DNA from 2 places in the Halomonas sp. MMSF_3323 genome. Region 2 is predicted to be linked to the other one. Evidence: riboswitches for the same ligand, from Rfam matches in the RefSeq annotation. Region 2 holds a riboswitch; the other holds the start of a gene.

Region 1 (9,094 bases), on a different contig from region 2:
CAGCTGGTCGTCGTCACCGGCGCCGGACGTGGCCTCGGCGTCAGCCTGGCGCGCAGTTTCCTCGAGCAGGGCGCGCGGGTGGTGGTCAACTATCGACGCAGCGAAGAGGGCGCCAACGCGCTGGTAGCCGACTATCCCGAGCAAGCCTTGGCAGTGGCCGCCGACGTCTGTGATCGCAGCGCGGTCGATACCATGTTCGCGCGTGCCCGCGAGCACTTCGGTGCGCCGGTCACCACCTTGATCAACAATGCGCTGCCGGACTTCGCCTTCAACGGCGACGCCCGCCCCGGTCCCGACGAGCTGACCTGGGAGCACCTCGACCATCAGCTTCAGGGGGTTGCCCGGGGGGCGCTGAACACTGTGCAGGCGGCGCTTGCTGGCATGCGTGAGGCCGGCTTTGGTCGCATCGTCAATATCGGTACCAACCTGTTCCAGAACCCGGTGGTGCCCTACCACGACTACACCGCCGCCAAGGCGGCGCTGCTGTCGCTGACGCGCACCCTGGCCCACGATCTGGGCCCGGACAACATCACCGTGAACATGATCTCCGGGGGCCTGTTGCGCACCACCGATGCCTCCCGCGCCACGCCGGAGGCAGTGTTCGATCTGATCGCCGCCAGCACACCGCTGAGACGGGTGACCACGCCGCAAGAGTTTGCCGACGCTGCGCTACTGTTCGCTTCGCCCTGGTCGCGAGCGGTCACCGGCCAGAACCTGGTGGTCGACGGCGGACTGGTGAAGGACTGATGGCCAGCATGCACCTTAATCTGTTCATCATGGGCTGCGGCCACCACAAGGCGGCCTGGCGTCATCCCCGTTCCAGCGTCGAGCGCCTGGCCGATATCCGCTACTACGAAGAACTGGCGCGGCTCGCCGAGCGGGGTCGCTTCGATGCGGTGTTCTTCGCCGATGGTCACGCCGCGGGCAACGTCGCCGACGGTCCGCTGTGGACCCTGGAACCGCTGACCATGCTGGCGGCCATGGCGCGGGCCACCGAACACATCGGGCTTATCTCGACCGTCTCTAGCACCTTCTATACGCCGTTTCACGCTGCGCGCATGCTGGCCTCGCTGGACCATATATCCGGCGGACGCCTGGGCTGGAACCTGGTGACCTCGATGTTCAACAGTGAGGCGCGCAACCATGGGCTCGAGGCCATGCCGAGCCACGCCGAGCGCTATGCCCGGGCGGAGGAATTCGCCAATACTATGCTGGCGCTGTGGGACTCCTGGAGTGACGACGCCCTGGTGAGGGATCGCCAGGGCGATTACGTCGACGCCAGCCGGGTCGGTCCCATCCATCATCACGGCGAGCACTTTCTGGTGGATGGCCCGCTGACGGTGCCGCGTCCGCCCCAGGGCCACCCGGTGCTGTTCCAGGCAGGCGCCTCGGATCAGGGCCGTGACCTGGCCGCGCGCTACGCCGAGGCCATCTACGGGGTGGCCTACGATCTGCCCTCCGCCCAGGCCTACTACAGCGATCTTCAGGCCCGGGTAAAGGCCGCGGGCAGACCGAAGGTCGCGATCTTGCCGGGACTCGTCACCTACGTCGGCTCCACCGAAGAGGAGGCCAGACGCAAGCAGCGGGAGCTCGACGAACTGTTGCCGGTGGACAGCTCCCGGCGCCAGTTGAGTCAGTTCATCGGTCAGGACGTGAGCGACTGGGAATTGGATGCCCCAGTACCCGAGCTGCCGCCACTGGAGGCCTTCAACGGGCCCAAGGGGCGCTACGCCACGATTCTGCGGATCATCGAGAGCGAACGACCGACGCTGCGCCAGTTGCTGGGACGGCTCGCCGCCGGTGGCGGCCACTGCACCATGGTCGGCACCCCGGAGCGTATCGCCGACGAGATGCAGCGCTGGGTCGAGCAGGGCGGGGCGGACGGCTTCAACCTGATGCCGCCGTCGCTGCCGGACAGCATCGAGGACGTGGTCGAACAAGTGGTACCGGAACTGCAGCGCCGCGGGCTGTTTCGACGCGAGTACCAGGGCCGCACCCTGCGCGACCACCTGGGGCTGGCGCGTCCCGGGCGCTGATGAGCCGGAACTGCCAAGGCCCTTGATCGCCAGGCCTTGAAACCACAACAGCGGGACGCGTCAGCACGTCCCGCTGTTTTTTATCACGCCTTGCCAGACTGTCAGCGTGGCGGTGTCAGCTCTGGAAACGCCGCACCAGGCTGCCCATGCGGGTGAAGTCATAGTCCTGGCGGGATGGCAGCAGCTTCATCAGCACCAGCGAGACCAGCACCGGCACGAAGGCCGCCAGCAGGAAGGATTCCAGCAGGGTGGCGGTACCGCCGCTGGGGGACGGGAACATCGCCAGCCCGGCGACCAGACCTGCAGCGGTGCTGAGGACCGCGTTGCGCCCGTCGTAGCGGCGATTGAACAGACCGAAAAACACTGGGAAGGCCGCCGCCGAGCACAGCAGGTCCGCCAGCAGGAACAGATAGAGCACGCTGTAGCCCTGGGCCGCCACCCAGGTCACCGGCACCGCTGCGGCGACGATCAGCCAGCGTGCCAGGCGCATCAGGGTGGCTTCGCTGGCCTGGGGCAGCAGCCGGTGCATGTCGACGGCGATGATGCTGGAGGTGGCGTTGACGGTGGTGTCGGCGCTGCTCATCACCAGGGCCAGACCCAGCGGAATCAAGGCCAGGGCGAACCACAGCGGCACCTCGGACAGCAGCACGCTGAACAGCGCCACCGAACCGTCTCCCTCGAGCCCGAGGCCGACGAAGGCCAGGCCGAACAGGCCCATCAGCACGATCACCGGAAAGTTGAACAGCCCTGCGATCCAGAAGCCCCGCCGCAGCACCTTGCTGTCCCGGGCGGCGTAGATGCGCTGCCAGGTGCCCTGGTAGAACAGGCCGGTCAGCATCACCGCGATAAAGAACGTCAGACCGGCACGCAGGCCACCGGCATCGGTGACATCCAGCAACTGGGGCGCACGCTCCTGCAGGCCCTCGAGCGTCGGCGCGACGCCGCCGGCGGCCTGCCAGCCGAACACCAGCAGCAGCGCCAGCAACGGCAGGATCACCAGCATCTGTACCTTGTCGGTGAAGATGGTGGTGCGCAGGCCGCCGTAGAAGGTGTAGAGCAGGGTCGCGATCATCACCACGCAGGCGGTCAGCCACAGCGGGATCGGCGCCAGCAGGGTGACCATATGGGCGATCGCGGTGAGGCCTGCCGCCAGCGAGATGAACAGATAGAACAGCATGATCGTCAGGGTGAAGGCGTACATGGTGCGCCCGTAGCGATGGATCACGAACTCGGTGAGGCCGTGGCCTTCGGGGATCAGCTCACGCATGCGTCGTCCCAGCGGGATCATCACCAGGCGCGGGACCATGGAACCCAGCGCATAGCCCAGTACCGCGCCGATGCCGCCCCAGGTGGCCGCCTGGGCGGGGCCGAACAGGATCCAGGTGCCCAGGGTGGTGGCCACCAGGGTCAACACCGTGGCGCGGGTGTTCTGGCTGTTGCGAGCCGAGATGTAGTCATCCAGGCCGCCCTGACGACGTCGGGCATAGATCAGGCCGGGGATGGCAAAGATGGCGGCGCACAGCAGAAGCCACAGCGCCGTCCAGGTGGGATCGAGCATCATCGAAAGAAGACCTCTTTCTTGTCGTTGTCCGCAGGGACCGGTGGACAGGCGGGACGAGCGGCGGACAGGAAGAAAGAGGAGATAACGCAACCATCCTTCCCTTCGCCGGCATGACCCGGATCAGGTTCAAAGGGTTACCGCGTGATGCGGAATCTCAGCCGTCAGGCTCCCCCAGGAATGCGCACAGCGTAGGACCGCCTCCGATGGCTGTCAATTGGCGCTTTGGCCGCAGCGACGGGGCGTCAGACGGTGGGCGAGGTGCGGAGGCTGTGCCAGCCATCGTAAAGCCAGTTTGCCGCTCGGCTTGGATCGATGTCAGCCATCGCCAGATAGCCATGACAGCAGGCCTCGCGGCTCGCTCGCACAATGGTCGAGGCGTCGGTGGCGTCCATCACCAGGGTGCGTCGGTGCCCGCCGCCGCCGCGCAGGAAGGGGGCCGCGGGAGCGCGCTGGAACTCGACGCCTGCCGGCAGGGGCGCTGTCGAGTGATGCGTGTCGGGGTGGTCTGGGGCGCACAGGATGACCTCGAAGCCGAGCCGTTGTCCCTGGCGCGCCAGGTCGGCATTGACCGGGGCGTGGCCGGTCAGCACCAGACGCAAGGCCGGCTGGATCAGCACCTCGACGACGTCGTCGCCGATCTGGACCAGCGGACTGGTTGGCGTGGGTCGCTGCAGGTTCATGGACGTACTGCCCAGGCTGACGCGGCGGATCAGCGATGGCTGGCCGGCGAGCGTTGCATGGATGACCTCCAGGTGCACCAGGGTCTCGCTGCTCGGTGACAGGCGCTCGACCAGGCAGGGGGTGCCATCGTTGGCGTTGTTGTCGATATTGACCAGGCAGGCGCCGCCGTCCCGGGCCTGGGACAGCAAGATGGGCTGTCCGGCGTACCTGGGGCCATCGGCATCGCTGGTGACGCTCAGGTGGGGGAAGGCGGGAGCAGGGGTGTCCAGGCGTGTGCACAGCCAACTGGTATCCCCGCGATTGGCCAGCGTCAGGGCGTGTTCGATGGCGACAAGGTCCTGGTGGTTCATGGGCAGCTCCCGCGGCGGTGTCGGCGACGCCAGCATAACGTGGAAGCGGGCAAGCGAAATAATCCGGCATCTATAAGCATCTTTTCATAGGCTAGAGAAGACGGCACGCGAGCCGCCAGGGTATTGACCTGCTGCCGGTCCAGGGCAGGGCTTACGCAAGGAGATGTCCTCATGGAGCGTTTTGCCTGGGTGGAAGAGGCATTGGTGTCGTCCGGAACGGTGCTGGTACGCCTGACGCCGGAGTTGCAGGTGCACGACGTGGTCGGTGATGCCGTGCGCGTGCTGGGCGAGCCTGGAGAGGTCTGGATCGGGCGGGGGCTGGCAGAGCTGCCTGGCGAGGCCGCGGCGGTCGCCGAAGCCTGGGTCTCCCGGGGTGCCGTTCACGCTGCCAAGCCTTCGATGCCGCTGGAATTGGGCGATGGTAGCTGCTGTCGCCTGGCCGATGGTGGGCTGGTGCTGCGACTGTCGGCTCGGCAGAAGGCAAGCCGCGGTGTCATCGCGCGGATGGCCGACCACCTGCCGGTGATGGTGGCCTACGTCGACCGCGACTTCTGCTTCCGTTTCAACAATCGTGCCTACCTCGACTTCATCGGCCTGCCTGCCGAGGCGCTGATGGGGCAGCCGGTGTCTTCGGTGCTCGATGCAGACTCCTACGCCAAGATCCGGCCACGTTTTGATCTGGCGCTGGCGGGGCAGGAGGTCAGCTACGAGGATTCCCTGGCGCTCCAGGACGGTCGCCAGATCTACTTCAAGGTCCATTATTTGCCGGACCTGGTGGAAGATGAGGTGATGGGCTTCTACGCCATCATCCAGGACGTCTCCGAGTATCGCTCGATGATCCAGCTGTTGCGGGATGTCCATACCGGGGTAAATCGCACCGATATCGGAGTATCAGAGATCGTCGACATGCTGCTGCGTGACGCCTTGAGCTACCTGAGGCTGGATATCGCGCTGGTCAGTCAGGTCGAGGGGGAGTGTTACACGGTTCGCTGGGCGGCCTCGGATAATGCGCCAGTAGGGGCCGGCGACAGCTTTGCACTGGGTGACACCTACTGTCGGCTGACCCTCGACGCCGATGACGTCTTCCATACCCACCGCGCCGGTCAGGACGAGCGAGTCAAGGGCCACCCCTGCTACGAGAACTTTCAGCTGGAGACCTATATCGGTGCACCGCTGCGGATCCAGGGCAAGGTCTGGGGGACGCTGAACTTCTCCAGTCCGTCGGCGCGGCGGCACGCCTTCAGCGAGGTCGACATCGAGTTGGTCCGACTACTGGTCGGGGCCGTCGAACGTGTCATTTCCAACGAGATGGAGGTCGAGCGTATTCGCCTCGAACGTGATCAGCTGGAAGACCAGGCGATGACCGATGCCTTGACCGGACTCCCCAATCGAAGCCAGCTGGATCGCCACGTCACCCGCCTGATCGAGGAATGCGACAGTGGCGGGATGGTGTTCTCGCTGGCCGCGGTCGATATCGACTTCTTCAAGCAGGTCAATGATGGTTTCGGTCATTCGGCCGGTGACCAGGTGCTCACCTGGCTGGCGCAAACAGTAGCCAACTGCCTGCGTGATGGCGATCTGGTGGCGCGCACCGGCGGCGAGGAATTCGTGGTGGTCATGCGGCGCACCGCCTTGCCCGAGGCGATCAAGGCGGCCGAGCGGGTGCGTCGTGCGGTGGAAGGGGGGGAAATCACCCTGTCGGATGGACAGACGATTCGCATCACCATCAGCATCGGTGTCAGTCAGTATCGCAAGGGGGAGGGGTTTGCACCGCTGTTCGAGCGCGCCGACCGGCGCCTGTACAGCGCCAAGCGTAGTGGTCGCAACCGCATTGCCAGCCTGGATGAATAGTGCCCAGGTATCGCCAGGTGCAGCGTTGTCATCGCTGACGTAGGGCTTTGCTCGTGCTGACGGATCAGGCCGAAAGGTCTGCTTTGGTTGGCTGAGTGATCTCAGGCGTCTTGGTCGAGGTTGCAGCGGCTGGCAGGCCCTGGCATCACCTTCCCATAACGGGATTTTCACCACACCCTCGGCCCCGAAGAGTGCCTCCTGCCTAGGCGTAGTTCCTGAACTTTCCAGGTTTCAATGTGTTACCCGATTCCCTTCGGTGGCGGAATGCGATAGCGGGTATGAACTTTCTCATCTTTTGCGATGTGGTTTCCTACTGCGTCGATACTGCGTTGATCATGTTGCCTGCAAAAGAGTAGATAGGAGCTGTGTTCCTACAAAAGATGTGGGTAATATCGTACATCCGTTGTTAATAAAATATTACAAAGCAGTTGCGTAATGCCGGTGTTTGTCCCACCGGTGCGCAGGGGAAAAATCATCATGCATCTCAACAAGCTTGCGTTCGGCCTGGCGTTGGGCGGGTGGGCGTGCCTGCTTGCTCCGTCCGTGCTGGCAGAAAGTCTGCTGGAACTTCACGAGCTCGCGGTGGACAGCGATCCTCAGTTTCAGGCCGACTTTCATGGTAAGCAGGCCACCGATGAGCGTTACTATCAGGCGCGCTCAGCGCTGCTGCCGCAGATCAATGTCAATGTCGAGCGCAGCGAGATCTCCCAGGACATCGTCAGTACCGACAACGAGGTCTACGGCAGCGGCAGCACGTCCTACCCGACCACCGTCTACGGTGTCTCGCTCGAGCAGTCGATCTATGACTATTCCCGCTGGGCAGCCTTTGGCCAGGCCAAGCTGGAGATCCAGCAGGCCGCGTCCGAGCTCGAGGTCTCGCGCCAGGATCTCTACCTGCGGGTGGCCGAACGCTACTTTGCGGTACTCGCCCTTTCGGAAAACCTGAGTTTCCTGCAAGCCGAAAAGAAGCAGGTCCAGACCAATCTCGAGCAGGTCAGGGCGCGTTTCGAGGACGGTTTGATTCGCGAGATCGATCTGCTCGACGCCCAGGCGCGCTTTCTGCAGGTCGAGGCGCGGGAGCTGGACGTGGCCAACCGTCTGCGCGATGCCCTCAATGCCCTGGCCGAGGTCAGCGGCGTGCGTCCGGTGGAGCTTAGCCTGGTCGATGAGGACCTGACGCTGGCGAGCCCAGAACCGTCGTCAGTCGAGGCCTGGATCGAGCTGGCGATGCAGCGCAATCCTCGTCTATCAGCCGCACGGCTGGCGGTGGAAGTGGCCAATCAGCAGGTCAAGGTGAGTCGTGGTGGTCACTATCCGACCCTCGATCTGAGTCTCGACTACGACAACGACGAGACCGAGGGCTCATTGTTCGGCGGCGGCAGCGAGGTCGAGACCCAGACCATTCGGGTCGGCCTCGATGTGCCGGTCTACAGCGGTGGGCGAGTGTCGTCGGAGGTGCGCGAAGGAACCCGTCTGATCGAGGCAGGGCAGGCTCGACTCGAACAGGTGCGGCGAGAACTCGACCGCGAGATACGTGCGGCCTTCGAGGGTATCGTCACCGCCATGTCCCGGGTCAGGGCTCTGAGCGAGTCCTTGAGCGCCAACCAGCGCATCGTCGAATACCGCCAGGTGGCCTATGAATCCGGTGTCATGCCGGTGCTCGAACTGCTCGACGCCGAGCGCGATCTGTTCTTCGCCCGCAGCGAACTTGCCAGTGCGCGCTACGACTACCTGATCAGCGTGCTGCGGCTGAAGCATGCCGCCGGCGTCATCAATGGCGAAGACCTGGCGGAGATCGACGCCCATATGAATGACCGGATGGACCTCCTTGCCTTCCAGCACTGAACCCCGGCCCTTCGCCGAGCGTCAGGCGTTGATCGAGTCCTGGCTCGATAGCCTCGCGCGTCCCTACAGTGCCGAGCGCTCGGTCAAGTGCGCTCCCGCCCGCTGGGCGCATCAGCGCAGGCTCTACAGTGTGCCGCTCGAGGGCGTTGACGCCGACGATCTGGCGGTGCGCCTCGAGGGGTTGCTGGAGTCGCTGGCGCTGGCGCCTGGCGACCGGAGGGCCTTCGTCGCCGGACTGTCGACGCAGACGATGGCGCACTATCTGCATCTCGGGCTGGAGGCCGCGACCACCAAGGTGTACTGGGAAGCGCCGCTGCCGGACAAGGCCCTGCCGGGGCGTCGCTTCCCGCTGTACCAGGCGTGGAAGTGGCGCCCTGGCGTCGACGCCAGTGTCTCCGACTATGTCCTGCTCGAGAGCGCCGAGGCGGTGCGCCATGCATTGGCGAGCACGCTTGCGGCGATGCCCCCGCTCGTCGGTGACGTGATCGAACAGCTCGAGGTCAGCCACGCGCTGGCACGAAAGCCCTGGCCACCGTTGACCGTGAGGATCGAGGAACGGCGCCAGGGTCGCGATACCGGTCGTGATTCCCTCAATCTGCATCTACATCCGGCCGAGATACGTCTGGGCGAACTGGCGGGCCTTTTGTTGTCGCTGGCTCGCGAGTGGCGCTGTACGTCGCGCGCACAGGCGATCGAGTGGATCGCCGCCCACGGCGACAAGCCGCTGAGCAACCTTTCTCTGGGGTTCGATGCGAAAGGCGAACCCTTCG
Region 2 (9,094 bases):
GCATTGACGACGCCGGCCATGGCCGTCGAGACCGGCGCGCTGTTCGAACAGGTCACGAACCGGGCCAAGGAACTGGCCGCGTCCCCCTATGAAGAGGCCTCGGCCGAGCTGCCCGAGGCCCTCACCGAGATGGACTACGATCGCTACCGACAGATTCGCTACCGCGATGAGCGGGCACTGTGGAAGGATGATGGCGATTTCGAGGTAGAGCTCTTCCACCCAGGCTTTCTGTATGACCAGCCGGTGGATATCCACCTGCTGGAGGATGGCGAGGTACGCTCGCTGCCCTTCGAGCCTGAGCGCTTTCGCTACGACGACGATGCCGCCGACCTCGCCGAGCTCGACCTGAGTGGGCTCGGCTATGCCGGCTTTCGCCTCCACTACCCGCTCAACCGCGCCGACTACAAGGATGAGTTCGCGGTATTTCTCGGCGCGTCCTACTTCCGTCTGGTCGGCCGCGACCAGGGCTACGGCCTATCGGCCCGTGGCCTGGCCATCGACACCGCCCTGCCCCAAGGCGAGGAGTTTCCCGCCTTTCGTGAATACTGGCTGGTCAAGCCGCAGCCCGGCGATACCCACATGACGGTGCTGGCGCTGCTGGACAGCCCGTCTCTGGCCGGCGCCTACCGCTTCGACATCGCCCCGGGCAAGCGCACCCAGGTCGACACCGAGGCACGCCTGTTTGCCAGGGAAGACGTCGAGAAGCTCGGCGTCGCACCGCTGACCAGCATGTTCCTGCATGGCGAAATGGATCGCCGCCAGGAAGACGACTACCGCATCCGGGTACATGACTCCAGCGGCCTGCTGATGGCCACCAGCACCGGCGAGTGGACCTGGCGCGTGCTGGAAAACCCCGAAAGCCTCCAGATCTCCGGGCTGCAGGACACCTCGCCCAAGGGCTATGGCCTGGTCCAGCGGCCCCAGCACTTCAACGCCTACCTGGACATGGAGGCCCGCTACGAGCGTCGCCCCAGTCAGTGGGTCGAACCCCAGGGCGAGTGGGGTGAAGGCCACGTCGAGCTGGTGGAGATCCCCACCGACAGCGAGGCCCACGACAACATCACCGCCTACTGGGTGCCCGCCAACCCGCTGATGGCCGGCGACTCCCGCACCTACCGCTATCGTACCTGGACCTTCGGCGACACCCCCACGGCCGAACCGCTGGCTCGTGTGGTGCGTTCGCGCCAGGGCTGGGGCGGTGTGCCGGGACAGAGCGATCCCCCCGACGAGCGCCTGCGCCAGTTCATCATCGACTTCCGCGGCGGTGAGCTCGAGGGACTCGATGCCAGCCAACCGGTCGAGATGACCCTGACCACCTCCAGCGGCGAGACCGCCGAGGCCAAGGTCACACCGCTGCCCGACAACGACACCTGGCGCGCCAGCTTCACGCTGCTGCCCGACGGCGACCAGCCCGCTGATATCCGCCTGACCCTCATGCTTCGTGGCGAGCGCCTGAGCGAAACCTGGAACAGCATCTGGAGCCCCTGATGAACGCCCATACTCCCGAGGTACCCTGGCCACGCCTGCGACGTCTTGGCGTCGGCCTGGCCATTGCCGCCACCACGGCGCTGGGGGTCTGGACCATGTTCAGGATCCTCTACGTGGAGGGCATCAGTCCGCTCGAGATGGCGATCATCGGCCTGTTCGCGATCACCTTCGGCTGGATCACCATGGCCTTCTGGAGCGCGCTGATCGGCTTCGTGCTCAACCTGACCGGGCGTGACCCGCTGAGCCTGAAGCCGCGCCATTCCTATCCCATGCGGCCCGAAGGCTCCCACTCCCGCACCGCCCTGGTGATGCCGATCCACAACGAGGACGTGCTGCGAGTCGCCGCCGGACTCGAGGCCACCTGCAAGGATCTGGATGACCTGCCGCAAGGCATCGAGGTGGAAGCCTTCGTGCTCAGCGACAGCACCGACGACGAGGTGGTGGCCGAGGAAAAGGCCGCCATGGCCGAGCTGCAGAAGCGCCTGGAAGGCCACTGCCAACTGCACTACCGCCACCGTGACAGTAACGTCGGGCGCAAGGCAGGCAATCTGGGCGACTTCTGCACCCGTTGGGGCAGCCACTACGACTACATGCTGGTGATCGACGCCGACAGCCTGATGAGCGGCACCACCGTCATCGAGCTGATCGACGAGATGATGGCCAACCCGCGCCTTGGCCTGTTGCAGACGGTGCCGATTCCGGTGCGCCAGGACAGCCTGTTCGGCCGCGCCAACCAGTTCGCTGCTGCACTCTACTCGCCGATGCTGGCCAGCGGTCTGAGCTTCTGGCACGCCACCGCGGCCAACTACTTCGGCCACAACGCCATCATTCGCGTGGACGCCTTCACCGATGCCTGTGGCCTGCCGGAGCTGCCCGGCAAGCCACCGCTGGGTGGCGATATCCTGAGCCACGACTTCGTCGAGGCGGCGCTGCTGCGCCGTGCCGGCTGGCAGGTGCGCATGCGCACCGACCTGGGCGGCAGCTTCGAAGAGATGCCGAGTCATATCCTCGACTACGCCAAGCGCGACCGGCGCTGGGTTCAGGGCAATCTGCAGCATATGCGCCTGCTCGGCGGGCGCGGACTGCACGTGCTCAGCCGTCTGCACTTCTTCTTCGGTGCCCTCGCCTACCTGTCGTCGCTGGTGTGGCTGGCGATCCTGGTGATCAGCACCATCGACGCCCTGATCCGGGCGCTGGTGCCGACCAACTTCTTCACCTCGAGTTCGCAGCTGTTTCCCGACTGGCCGATCGCCCCACCCAACCTGATCATGCCGCTGCTGATCGGCACCCTGGGCATGCTGCTGATGCCCAAGGTGCTAGGGCTGGTGCTGGGGCTGATCCAGAACCCACAGGCCTATGGCGGACGGGCCCGGCTCGTCGCCAGCATGCTGCTGGAGACGCTGTTTGCCATGCTCATCGCGCCCTTGATGATGGTGTTCCACAGTCGTTTCGTGATTCAGGTACTGAGCGGCCGCACCGTGGCCTGGGATCCACAGTCCCGCGAGGGCCGCGCCCTGCCCTGGAAGGAAGCCTTTCGCCACACCTGGCTATGGTCACTGATCGGCGCCTTGTGGGCGCTGGTGACCTGGGCCTTCACCCCGAGCTTCTTCATCTGGCTGACGCCGGTGTGGCTCGGCCTGGTGATGGCCGCTCCGCTGGTCCGCTGGAGCTCCAGCCTGAGCATCGGCCGGGCCCTGAGGCGCGCCGGCCTGTTGCTGGTCCCGAGCGAGACCCGCCCCCCGGCGGTGGTAGGCGAGCTTCGCGTCGCCGAGGCACCACCGCCGCCGGCGACCCCGGCCGAGCCGCCACGGGAAGTCCCCCGCGAGATGCCGGTGCAGTCCTTTCGCGAGCACGGCACGGAATCGGCGCCGGAGGTCTCCGGCGAGAAGCCCGTCGACTGAGCCGGTGCCGTGGCACAGCGTTGTGTCCTCCCCCTCCTTTTGCATCATCCGGAGGGGGAATCCCAGCGGACTACTACACGTCAAGCATAGTAGCGTGATCCATGATTCATCTGTTTGCCGCTGTCTGGTGGTAACGCTTTGCTCTACAAAGAGCGTTCTCCAGCTCCGGATAACACACATCCGCCAGGAAAACCCTTTGTCAATCTCTACTTAAAAAGCAGGATAGCCACTTTTTCCCGAACTCTTCGTTCATATGCCTGATATCATGGTCTGGATGCGCTTCCTCATCCATGGCATCCCCTACAGGCAATCTTTTACTTCCCTTCGAGAGCTCCCGCTCCGTAAAACATCCGTTGACGATGGTATCAGCAGGCTGAGCGATCAACTCGGCATTGCATTTATCATACACTTCATCGTTCATCAACTTTATTCCGGACAGGTAGCTTTCCGGAGGATAACTTCTATCATCACCTTTCTTCCGAATAGGCAGGGGATTATGTCCAACATATATCTTTTTATTGGTCACGCTCCTGATCATTTCCATGATCTTCCAGGACGTCGTACCCTTGACACTATCCAGCACGGTTTGCTTTATTACTGCTGATGAAAAAAATTTTCCAGGTTCGACAAAAAAAACTTCCATCTGAAGTCCGTAAATCAAGAATAGATCATATTCAACGATATCAATCTCACTCTTGCCACCCGATGTATAGGTGATGGTCCTCTTTAATCTATCTGTTTTTGGAACCAGTTTATTATCGATGAGAAACAGTCCACCCAAGCCATTACTTCTAGCGGTAAAGAAGACAAGATTATATTCTTGATGCCACTCTGGCATCAGGTCCCAGGCTCTTTTCAAAGCACCAACGTGGCTATTGCCCAGCACACAAATATTTTTCTTCATTCCTTACCTCCAAAGGCGTCGAAGATCTCTTCTTCGCAAACCAGATCATTCATTTTCTTTACGCTACCTACCCTCTTGTTTTGTTTTCCGAAAATCTCAGCGCCAAACTTTTTCCTCAGAGAAGAAAAAAAATGATTCATCACAAAATCGACACCGTGGGGGTTAACACTTCGTTGATTGGGTTCGAAAAACACCCCCTTGAAAACCGGGCTGTTGATTATTTCATACGAAGGAAAATAATCCACATAATTACAACCTCTAGAAATCTGCCCAGCCACGGCACGCAACACTGACTTGGATTCCATTGTAGCGACGATCACGTTGTTCCTGGAGTTTGTCGCTACCAAAGGAACAGGGGAAACTGTCAATATAAAGCGTAACTCAGGATTCTCATGACGCATTATTTCTATGGCATCTCGCAGATCATTCATCACAGAGGGATACATCTGATTCTTGAACGCATGGATACCTTTCAGGTAGGTCCCTGCTGAAGTCCCGGGACACATCGGATACTCGTAGCCGTATTCCGAATTGAACCAGCTTTCAGTCAACCCTAAGGTGAAGACAAAGAAGTCTGATGAGAAGATGCATTCCCTAAACGCTTTTATTGTCTCCTCTCGAGAGAGCATTAACTCTTCTTTACTACAGAAACCCTCTGGTTCCACCACGGGGCGAAAGGGATCATAGAACCTTCCGTTCTTTTCCCAAATCTCCTCAGGCGGCTCTTTTATCCCTGTTGCCCACTCTACCCACTGCTTCAACAATGAGGTGGTGTATATATTCCCGGTTCTTGCCGAAAATATATTGTAATTGTATTTTTTTGCATTTTCCTGCGAGAGCCCCCTAGGTGGAGTTTCTGTCGAGACCCAGTTGAACCCTCTGCTATCAAGAGCGTTTCCAATATGTTGCGCAAAGCAGGAACCGAAGGTAACCACCCTACTATCCTTTGTGATCTTGAACTTTGGAGACCACAAATTGGATATGTCAAAAATCGACTTTTCTGATACAGCTTTTTTCCAGAAGGCACGGTCTGGAAGTGTCGAATATGGATTCATATTAATCACCTCAAACATAATATATAACATCGGTCGTGAACGAACAAAATTGATAACGTCTATCTTAAATCACACATTACCACGACGAATAGGAGTGTTTACGCCAACACTGGCATCTCGTCTTCCTTTCTAAAATATTTGCATAAAAAAAGATAGGCGAAATATTTGTCTATTGTGTTGAGAAACGAGCACTGACAACGGCCCCGGAGCCCTTCATAGAACCTTTCCCATGCACCATTTCCCTGCCCCACGGGTGGTTCAAAAGAGAACAAAGCAAGCATTTTTAGCTTCCATGAAAACTCGGCGAACCAATGCTTCCCATAAAGACGGGACCAACACACCTGTCACTTTCTGCCCTTCTTCACAAAGGAGTCATCAAGCGCACAACGACTGTCAGAATATCGATAAAACAAACGTACTTTTTTCACTCTAGATTCTCTCACATATTCTCTATCAGGCAACCGCAAAACACGCAAATACAATCCAGAGAACATCCAAGAAAAACCACGCAAATATCCCTTTAAATAACAACAAAATCGTCGAAACTTTGTCGAATTGATCAATCAGGACTCTACTTCGCCACTTTTCCTCAATCGGATAAAATGCATTCTCAACCATGCGGAAACTTCTCCAGATATCTGGGCAGTTGCACTCTCGCGATATCGTGGAAACCTCCTCCCCCCAGCGGCGTATCTACTGATCGGGATCGGTTCTTGCCAAGCCGAGGTGGACTCCCTTCGAGGTCATGCTAGACTCGATCCAGACTCGCTTGACGGGGTGCCGGTGAATCCGGCTGAGATGGCGCAGGGCCAGGGTGACGAATCACCGGCCGCCAGCGCCGATCCCGTGGAACCTGATCCGGGTGCGGTGTGGCTTCACACCTTGAACCGGCGTAGGGAATCAGGCGGTGGTGACAGCCCCTGCGCGCGCACCTCCCTCCTTTCTCGTCGCCGTGTCCTCAGCCGCCGCACTCCGGATCCGCACCAACCGGAGGCAACATGGGCTACCGCTTTACCGATCTTGTCGACGCCTGCCGCGATGACTGGCACGCCTACATCGAACACGACTTCGTGCTCGCCCTTGGCCGTGGTGAACTGGCTGACGCCAGCTTCCGTCACTACCTCAAGCAGGACTATCTGTTTCTGCTGCAGTTCTCCCGGGCCTACGCCCTGGCGGCCTACAAGAGCCACAGCCTCGACGAGCTGCGCGGCGCCTTCGACGGCATGAAGACCATCCTCGATGTGGAACTCGGCCTGCATCTCGCCTTCTGCCGTGACTGGGGCATCGGCGAGGCCGAACTCGCCGAGCTGCCCGAAGCTCGCGCTACCCTGGCCTATACCCGCTACGTGCTGGACGCCGGCAGCCGCGGCGACCTCCTGGACCTGCACGTGGCGCTGGCCCCCTGCATGGTCGGCTACGCCGATATCGCGAGAACGCTCAACGCCCGTTCGGACACCCTGCGCGGTGCAGACAATCCCTTCGACACCTGGATCGCCATGTACGAAAGCGACGACTTCCAGGCCGCCGCACGCCAGGAGCAGGCCTGGCTCGACGATCAGCTGGCCCAGGTATCCGGCGAGCGCTTTGCGCGACTGTCACGGATATTCGCCGACGCGACACGACTCGAGATCGACTTCTGGCAGATGGGGCTCGATCTAAGCGACTAACACAATCAGCACCACGCTTGACGGGGGGCCGCCAGAGGCGGCTGAGATCATGCAGCGCATGGGACCCGTTGAACCTGATCTGGGGGTAACCCCGATGCCATGGCATCGCGGTGAGGACCAGCGTAGGGATCAAGCGCTCACGGCCCAGGCCACGACGCCCCCTCCTTCCTCACGCGATGCACACAACAACGCCAGCACCCAGTGCCGTGAGAAGGACAAGCCAATGCCGCTCGATCAACCCGTTTCCGCAAACAAACCCCGCCATAGCGCGCACTTCCTGGCCGAGACCGCCCAGGTCGACCAGGCCGCAGTTACGCCCCTGCCGGGTTCGCGCAAGGTCTATGTAAAGGGCTCCCGCGACGACCTGCGGGTGCCGTTTCGCGAGATTTCGCTGTCAGCGACCCGCACCTCCGGGGCCGACGAGGCCAATCCGCCGCTCTTGGTCTACGACACCTCCGGCCCCTACACCGATCCCCAGGTCGAGGTCGACCTGCGTCGCGGGCTTGCCGAGTTGCGCCGGCCCTGGATCGAGGAGCGCGACGACACCGAATGGCTCGATGGCCCGACCTCGGACTACGGTCGCCGACGTGCCAACGACCCGACGCTCGCTCCGCTGCGCTTCGAACTGACTCGTACGCCGCGCCGCGCACGTCGTGGCGCCGATGGCCGCGCCGGCAATGTTACCCAGCTGCACTACGCCCGCCGCGGCATCATCACCCCGGAGATGGAGTTCATCGCCATCCGCGAGAACCAGCGTCGACAGGCCCTGGCCGATGGCTATCGAGGCAGCGATGAGGTCGAGCGCATCCTTGACCACCAGCATCCCGGGCAGGGCTTCGGCGCCCGTCTTCCCGAGGAGATCACCCCAGAGTTCGTGCGCCAGGAAGTCGCCGCCGGGCGCGCCATCATCCCCGCCAACATCAACCACCCGGAAGCCGAGCCGATGATCATCGGGCGCAACTTCCTGGTGAAGATCAATGGCAATCTGGGCAACTCGGCGGTGACCTCCTCCATCGAGCAAGAGGTCGAGAAGATGACCTGGGGCATCCGCTGGGGCGCCGATACCATCATGGATCTGTCCACTGGCCAGAACATCCACGAAACCCGCGAGTGGATCATCCGCAACTCGCCGGTACCGATCGGCACGGTGCCGCTCTATCAGGCGCTGGAGAAGGTCAAGGGCGTGGCCGAGGACCTCACCTGGGAGGTGTTCCGCGACACCCTGATCGAGCAGGCCGAACAGGGCGTGGACTACTTCACCATCCACGCAGGCGTGCTGCTGCGCTACGTGCCGCTGACCGCCAACCGGGTCACCGGCATCGTCTCCCGCGGTGGCTCGATCATGGCCAAGTGGTGCCTTTACCATCACCAGGAAAGCTTCCTCTACACCCACTTCGAGGAAATCTGCGAGATCTGCAAGCAGTACGACGTGGCCTTCTCGCTGGGCGATGGCCTGCGTCCGGGCTCGGTGGCCGACGCCAACGACGAGGCCCAGATGGCGGAGCTCAAGACCCTGGGTGAGCTGACCCATATCGCCTGGAAGCACGACGTCCAGGTGATGATCGAAGGCCCCGGCCACGTGCCCATGCACCTGGTCAAGGAGAACATGGACAAGCAGCTCGAGTACTGCGACGAGGCGCCCTTCTATACCCTTGGGCCACTGGTGACCGATATCGCCCCGGGCTACGACCACATCACCTCGGGCATCGGAGCGGCGATGATCGGCTGGTACGGCTGCGCCATGCTGTGCTACGTCACCCCCAAGGAACACCTGGGCCTGCCCGACAAGGACGACGTCAAGACCGGCATCATCACCTACAAGATTGCCGCCCACGCCGCCGACCTGGCCAAGGGGCATCCCGGCGCCCAGCGCCGCGACAACGCCCTGTCCAAGGCGCGTTTCGAGTTCCGCTGGGAGGACCAGTTCAACCTGGGCCTCGACCCTGACACCGCCCGCGCCTATCACGACGAGACGCTGCCCAAGGACTCCGCCAAGGTGGCCCACTTCTGCTCCATGTGCGGCCCCAAGTTCTGTTCCATGAAGATCAGCCAGGAGGTCCGCGACTACGCCCGCGACAA

What was found. A riboswitch is a leader RNA that binds a small molecule or an ion and turns the genes downstream of it on or off. The one in region 2 is predicted to bind thiamine pyrophosphate.
Region 1: it holds a riboswitch for thiamine pyrophosphate, as region 2 does, so the genes downstream of both, RBB39_RS12020 (sodium:solute symporter family protein) here and thiC (phosphomethylpyrimidine synthase ThiC) in region 2, are expected to answer to the same signal.

The regions. Positions count from the first base shown of each region.
Region 1 is NZ_JASHIT010000021.1:23,116-32,209, reverse strand. It holds gene RBB39_RS12030 (3-oxoacyl-ACP reductase) at 1-747, shown strand, start outside; gene RBB39_RS12025 (LLM class flavin-dependent oxidoreductase) at 756-2,036, shown strand; gene RBB39_RS12020 (sodium:solute symporter family protein) at 2,152-3,597, opposite strand; TPP riboswitch at 3,678-3,780, opposite strand; gene RBB39_RS12015 (hypothetical protein) at 3,840-4,628, opposite strand; gene RBB39_RS12010 (diguanylate cyclase) at 4,800-6,479, shown strand; gene RBB39_RS12005 (TolC family outer membrane protein) at 6,957-8,324, shown strand; gene RBB39_RS12000 (hypothetical protein) at 8,308-9,094, shown strand, end outside.
Region 2 is NZ_JASHIT010000009.1:110,094-119,187, reverse strand. It holds gene RBB39_RS06450 (glucan biosynthesis protein) at 1-1,488, shown strand, start outside; gene mdoH (glucans biosynthesis glucosyltransferase MdoH) at 1,488-3,389, shown strand; gene RBB39_RS06440 (hypothetical protein) at 3,589-4,293, opposite strand; gene RBB39_RS06435 (GSCFA domain-containing protein) at 4,290-5,348, opposite strand; TPP riboswitch at 6,112-6,265, shown strand; gene tenA (thiaminase II) at 6,347-7,015, shown strand; TPP riboswitch at 7,027-7,161, shown strand; gene thiC (phosphomethylpyrimidine synthase ThiC) at 7,239-9,094, shown strand, end outside.